3 regions of the Aphanizomenon sp. CS-733/32 genome follow, and region 3 is predicted to be linked to each of the others. Evidence: predicted binding sites of a transcription regulator. Region 3 holds the regulator's gene; each other region holds the start of a gene.
The links. The regulator HrcA, encoded in region 3, represses chaperone genes, less so after heat shock. The targets are predictions, from matches to a motif close to TTAGCACTCNNGANTCNNGAGTGCTAA.

Region 1: the regulator HrcA is predicted to act here: its motif matches at 1,393-1,419, upstream of groL (chaperonin GroEL).
Region 2: the regulator HrcA is predicted to act here: its motif matches at 1,050-1,076, upstream of groES (co-chaperone GroES).

Annotation. Positions count from the first base shown of each region.
Region 1 covers NZ_JAQMSE010000033.1:8,221-10,473, forward strand. Annotated here, with positions in the region: gene fabG (3-oxoacyl-[acyl-carrier-protein] reductase) at 1-77, shown strand, start outside; gene PN471_RS02470 (MraY family glycosyltransferase) at 209-1,288, opposite strand; gene groL (chaperonin GroEL) at 1,451-2,253, shown strand, end outside.
Region 2 covers NZ_JAQMSE010000200.1:1,023-3,275, forward strand. Annotated here, with positions in the region: gene PN471_RS15830 (response regulator transcription factor) at 1-77, opposite strand, end outside; gene groES (co-chaperone GroES) at 1,095-1,406, shown strand; gene groL (chaperonin GroEL) at 1,509-2,253, shown strand, end outside.
Region 3 covers NZ_JAQMSE010000031.1:17,073-19,325, reverse strand. Annotated here, with positions in the region: gene hrcA (heat-inducible transcriptional repressor HrcA) at 387-1,463, shown strand; gene PN471_RS02270 (DUF2834 domain-containing protein) at 1,477-2,133, shown strand; partial or broken gene PN471_RS02265 (M23 family metallopeptidase) at 2,141-2,253, shown strand, end outside.

The sequences.
Region 1 (2,253 bases), on a different contig from region 3:
GCTTTTTAGCATCAGATCCCGCCGCCGCCTACATCACAGGGCAAGTACTTAACGTTGATGGCGGTATGGTGATGTAATGTGTCAGTTGTCAGTTGTTAGTGGTCAGTTGTAAAATTCCTGTTCCCTCTTCCCTTTTCCCTGTCACCTGTTCCCTGTCACCTGTCACCTGTCACCTGTCACCTGTCACCTGTTCCCTGTCACCTGTCACCTATTCACGGATCATTCTTTGCCCCAGGGCAAACCCTAACAGCAAGATAATACCGGCAGCAGTAGCCAGCATTACTGGTAAACTCATACCCTGAACTTTCATTGCCAGCAAATTACAACCTAAAGTAATTGACCACAAAATAAAAGCCGCATTCCGTTGGGATAGTCCCCAAGCCAACAAGCGATGATGGATGTGGTCTTTACCAGGTGTACTCAGAGGGTTTTTTCCTGCCATAAGCCGGCGAACAAACACTTGAGTAGTGTCAATAACTGGCAACAGCAGAAATAAAACCGTCGGGATTAGGGCATAGATTGTATTTAATTGGAGTTTGCCTAAAATGCTGGTCGCTGCTAAAACATAACCAAAAAAGTATGCACCAGCATCACCCATAATGATGTGTGAGGGGTGAAAATTATGGCGTAAAAAGCCCAGTGCCGCCCCTCCCAAAGCCGCTAAAACCAAAGTAGCAGCAGCGCGGTTATCAAACTGGGCAGACACGCCTAACAAACTGATAGCAGTAATAAAGCTGATACCACCTGCTAAACCATCCATCCCATCCATGAGGTTAACAGCATTAGTGATCCCCACCACCCACAGCACCGTTAACGCCATAGATAAAAGAGAATCAATGGGTGTACCAAAGGCAACTTGGATGCTAATCCCATTACCAACCAACAAAAGTGCTGTTGTTACCTGCGCCCATAACCGCACAGACGGAGGTAAGCCAAATTGGTCATCAATAAAGCCCACCAGAACTAAAATTGAACCACCGAGGAGAATCGTTAAGACCTGAGCTAAAACCCCTTGCAGTTCAATCGGCCGCAAGAGACTAGCTAAGACCAAAGCCGCAATTACCCCCGCGTAGATTGCCAAACCTCCCGCATTAGGTAAAGGTTCTTGATTCAATCGTCGAGCGTTGGGTTGATCTGCCCAACCTACCTCTAAGGCAAATTTACGAATTGTGGGAATTAACCGCCAGGTGACAACCAAAGCTAATAGAAAGGTAAATACTACAGCTAACCAGCCGGAGCCGCTAGGGTCAGCAATGCCAAGGGATTTAAGGGAGTTGGCTAAGTTCATCTGCTCCCAATATAATCATTAGTTTTATGGTCAAACATAAGTATCAACTGTTAGTATTAATCAATTTTGGGATTTTGATTGTTAATCTAAATTGGAGAAAGGGATTAGCACTCTTGGTCAGTGAGTGCTAAATTGTCTAATGGAAGCAATAGAAAATAAAACATGACTAAGATTATTGCATTTAATGAAGAATCACGGCGTGCTTTAGAAAAGGGTATTAACGCCCTGGCAGATGCAGTGAAAATCACCTTAGGTCCAAGAGGTCGTAACGTCCTATTAGAGAAAAAATTTGGTACTCCCCAAATTGTTAACGATGGTATCACTGTTGCTAAAGAAATTGAATTAGAAGATCCTCTAGAAAATACTGGCGCTAGACTAATTCAAGAAGTGGCATCAAAAACCAAGGATATAGCTGGTGATGGGACTACCACTGCCACAGTTCTAGCACAAGCCTTGATTAAGGAAGGGTTAAAGAATGTAGCGGCTGGGACAAATCCCATGAGCTTAAAACGGGGTATTGATAAAACCGTTGAGGCGCTGGTCAAGGAAATTGCCAATATCGCTAAACCTGTAGAAGGAAGTGCCATTTCTCAAGTTGCTACAGTTTCCGCTGGTAATGATGCAGAAGTTGGACAAATGATCGCCAGGGCGATGGAGAAAGTGACTAAAGACGGTGTGATCACCGTTGAAGAATCTAAATCCTTCACTACTGAACTAGAAGTGGTAGAAGGAATGCAAATTGATAGAGGTTATATTTCTCCCTACTTCATCACCAACAACGAACGGATGACAGTAGAGTTTGAAAATGCTCGCATCCTGATTACCGATAAAAAAATCAGCAGCATTCAAGATTTAGTTCCCATCTTGGAAAAAGTTGCCCGTTCTGGTCAACCTTTATTAATTATTGCCGAGGATGTAGACGGTGATGCTTTAGCAACTTTGGTTGTAAATAAAGCACGTGGTGT
Region 2 (2,253 bases), on a different contig from region 3:
TCAATAAGTAGAAGTCGTTTGTGGTCTTTCATGCTGGGTTCTTTCATAACAGTGGCACTTCTCGCACTTCGATCCATTAAGGTATTGATATAGTTATCCTGTATGGTGGATGACTTCAGATGTTGTCTTTTTTCCCACTTAACTTACTTTAACTCCCCGAAGTCTTAAAAGTGTTAGTTACTTTCAACGGACTTGCGAGTGAATGGAAAAAGTCTAGTAAGGATACGTATAGCAGTAGTCTTTATAATGCGCTATTATAGATCCATTTGAAAGTTGCAGGCTAAAAACCCTGATAAAATTATTGTCCTTGTGAATCACAAGTCAGTATTTTTTCAAGATGACCCTAGCTCGAAACTCGCCCGCGCTTTCATTGGTACACCGCTGCTTTACTTATCCTTCGGATGTTCAGCCTCCATTTGGAGGTAGAAAATCAACCGGGGAATGTTTTGGCCAAGCACGGTTAAAAATATAAATTTCTTCACCATACTCGTTACCAATCTACTGGTCTTTGGATGACCTACTCTAATGACTTCTGGATTTAATTGGCGATACCAGACCCCATCTAGGTAAACTACTATTATCGTTCTAGAACAACAAACACGCAAGTTTTTGACTTGGGCTGTGAAGATGCCTATGGAATAACTATGTGTTAACTGATGGGTTTGATCGCTCTCCCAGTCCTTGTTAACAGCATTACCAAGTTCTAGACTAGCCGATTTGTAACAGAATTGAGCATTTATCTGTTTTTTGAATGGGTAATTGGTAATGTTACCTATTACCTGTTCCCTTATCCCTAGTAGTTTTAGGGATGAGACGACTGTTTGTGGATCATTGTGATGTTACTCATTGAGTAGATCCCTGATTACAGTTCTATAACAATTTCCCAGGTTTGCAAATAAAGTTGTCCATATCAAAATATTCATTACTTACGCAACAAACCCTGACAACTAAAATAATTGGATATTTGCACTTAAGTGTCGCCACCCTCATCTTAGTTCGGAAACCCGTACACAAGCCATGATTGCTATTGTGTCCTAGATAAAGCTAAATTAGCACTCATGAGTCGAGAGTGCTAATTTAGCAAAAAATTTTGTATGGCAGCTGTATCTCTGAGCGTTTCCACCGTTAAACCCCTGGGCGATCGCGTTTTCATCAAAGTGAGCGCCCCCCAAGAAAAAACCGCAGGCGGTTTGTATTTGCCCGATAATGCCCAGGAAAAACCCCAAGTAGGCGAAATCGCCGCTGTTGGTCCTGGCAAGCGCAATGACGACGGAACTCGTCAAACAATGGATATTAATGTTGGCGATAAAGTGTTGTACTCCAAGTACGCTGGCACTGATATCAAGTTGGGTACAGATGAGTATGTACTCCTTTCGGAAAAAGACATTTTGGCGATCGTTAGCTAATTGGTGATAGGTAATGGGTAAAGACCTTTCCTAATTACCTGTTCACCACTCACCAACTCTTCGCCAAATTTAATTAATTTACTACCGGGATTTAGACTTATTATGGCAAAGCGCATTATTTACAACGAAAACGCCCGTCGCGCTCTAGAGCGTGGTATTGATATTCTCGCTGAAGCTGTAGCTGTTACCCTTGGTCCAAAGGGTCGTAACGTGGTTCTAGAGAAGAAATTCGGCGCACCACAAATCGTCAATGATGGTGTCACCATCGCTAAAGAAATTGAATTAGAAGACCACATCGAAAATACCGGTGTAGCTCTAATTCGTCAAGCTGCTTCTAAAACTAACGACGCTGCTGGTGATGGTACAACCACAGCTACCGTTTTGGCTCACGCGATCGTTAAGGAAGGCTTGCGGAACGTTGCTGCTGGTGCTAATGCGATCTTATTAAAGCGCGGTATTGATAAAGCATCGGCGTTTTTAGTCGAAAAAATTGCTGAACACGCTCGCCCTGTAGAAGATTCTAAGGCGATCGCTCAAGTTGCGGCAATTTCCGCTGGTAACGACGAAGAAGTCGGTAGCATGATTGCTCAAGCTATGGACAAGGTGGGTAAAGAAGGCGTAATTTCCCTAGAAGAAGGGAAGTCTATGACCACCGAATTGGAAATCACCGAAGGGATGCGCTTTGATAAGGGTTATATTTCCCCTTACTTCGCTACTGACGCAGAACGGATGGAAACCGTTTTCGATGAGCCTTTCATCTTGTTAACTGACAAGAAGATTGCTTTAGTCCAAGATTTAGTTCCTGTCCTCGAACAAGTAGCTCGTTCCGGTCGTCCTTTGGTAATTA
Region 3 (2,253 bases):
AACCCTCTTCACTCTTGCCTCTTGCCTTTTGCCTTGCTATAACGACAATTTTCAACGCCAACCTACTTACTCTCTGCTGGTGCTGTCAAAATTTTGATCAATAGAAAGTAATATTTTGTGCCTAAAACCACAACTTAGGTTGATAGACTATGAGATAATACTGAAAAAGAGAGAAATTCGTCTTCTTTTTGGGGTTCGGGTGTGTAGTAATGACAAATGCAGCAAATAAATATTGAAGGTAAATTTTGTGTTCAATTAATACAATATAAGTATATAATCTGCTATCTTACTTTAATTAATAATTAATTCTTTTTTCCGTTTTTGTGGCGAAAACCACATTTTTTTCAAATTTTGATTAAGATTTGCCTTCAGTAAAAAAATCACTTATGCAAGTTCATCTGACTAATCGGCAACAAAATATACTTTCTGCAACTGTCCGTCATTATATTACCACAGCAGAACCTGTTGGCTCTAAGGCTCTAATTGAAGGATTTGATTTGGGTGTTAGCTCGGCTACGATTCGCAGTGTGATGGGTGTTTTGGAAAAATCAGGTTTACTTTATCAACCACATACTTCTGCGGGGAGAATTCCTTCTGATTCTGGTTATCGTATTTACGTTGATCAATTAATTAAACCATCAGAAATTTTAGCGAAAGAGGTAGAAACAGCATTACAAAAACATCTGCATTGGGAAGATTGGAGTTTAGAAGCTTTATTACAAGGTGCTGCCCAAATTTTAGCAACATTAAGCGGCTGTATTACTTTAATTACGATGCCGCAATCCACGACGGCAAAGTTACGACATTTGCAACTGGTACAAATTGAATCAGAGCGAATTATGTTAATTGTGGTGACGGATGGTTATGAAACCCATTCTAAGGTGATGGATTTATTTTTAGAGAATGCAGAAAATAAACCGGCAGTGGAGGTAATTGATCGTCAGTTGCAGATTGTTTCTAACTTTTTGAATACTCATTTAAGAGGACAGAGCTTGTTAGAAATAGGCTATCTTAATTGGAGTGAATTGGATCAGGAGTTTCGCGTTTATGGGGAATTATTAAAAAATTCTTTGGTAGAATTGACTCACCGTGCTCTGGCACCAACAACTACACAAATTATGGTGCGAGGGATTGGAGAGGTTTTACGACAGCCAGAGTTTTCCCAGATACAGCAGGTACAAACAATTATGCAATTGTTGGAAGAGCAACAAGACCAACTTTGGCATTTAATTTGTGAGGGTGCAGAAATGGACGATGCTAATAAGTCTAAGGTAACGGTGCGGATTGGCACAGAAAATCCTCTTGAACCTATTCGGACTTGTACTTTGATTTCGGCTATTTATCGGCGGGGTTCTGTACCAGTGGGAAGTGTGGGGGTTTTGGGTCCAACTAGGTTAAACTATGAGAGTGCGATCGCTGTGGTTGCAGCAGCAGCAGATTATCTCTCGGAAGCTTTTAGTTAATTTCCATAAATTCATGTTGAGAAAAATCACTTTTGGTCTACTATGGCTAGGATTTATTTCCTATGCCTTTTTCTTTGCTCCTCCCGAACAGCCTAATACTTTTGAGTTAATTAAAAACCTCTCTACAGGCAACTGGCAAGGCATTAATCCTCTGATTATATCTTTATTTAATATCATGGGGATTTGGCCTTTTATATATAGTGCGGTAGTCTTTTTTGATGGTAGAGGTCAAAAAATACCAGCTTGGCCTTTTGCTAGTGGTGCTTTTGCGTTAGGTGCTTTTGCACTTTTACCCTACTTGGCTTTAAGAGAACCCAATCAAAAGTTTGTTGGTGAAAAAAATTTATTTCTGAAAATCCTAGATTCTCGCATTTTAGGAATTTTATTAACTATAGGTACGGCGGTTTTATTGGCATCTAGTGTCCAGGGAAATTGGGGTGATTTCCTCCAACAGTGGCAAAGTAGCCGATTTATTCATGTCATGAGTTTAGATTTTGTGATGTTGAGTCTATTATTTCCCATGTTGTTAGGAGATGATATGGCGCGACGTGGTTGGAAAGATAATCAATTATTTTGGTTATTTGTCATACCTTTATTTGGAACTTTGATTTATTTGTGCATCCGTCCACCTGTAGAGATAGAAAATAAAACAATTCAAAATTTGGCATAGGTAATCATCATTTGGACAAACTGTACAGAAAGGACAAGCGATCGCTGCTGTTGGTTCTACAGGCTTATCCACCAGATCCCACCTCCATTTTGAAGTCCGCCGTGATGGTACACCCGTTAA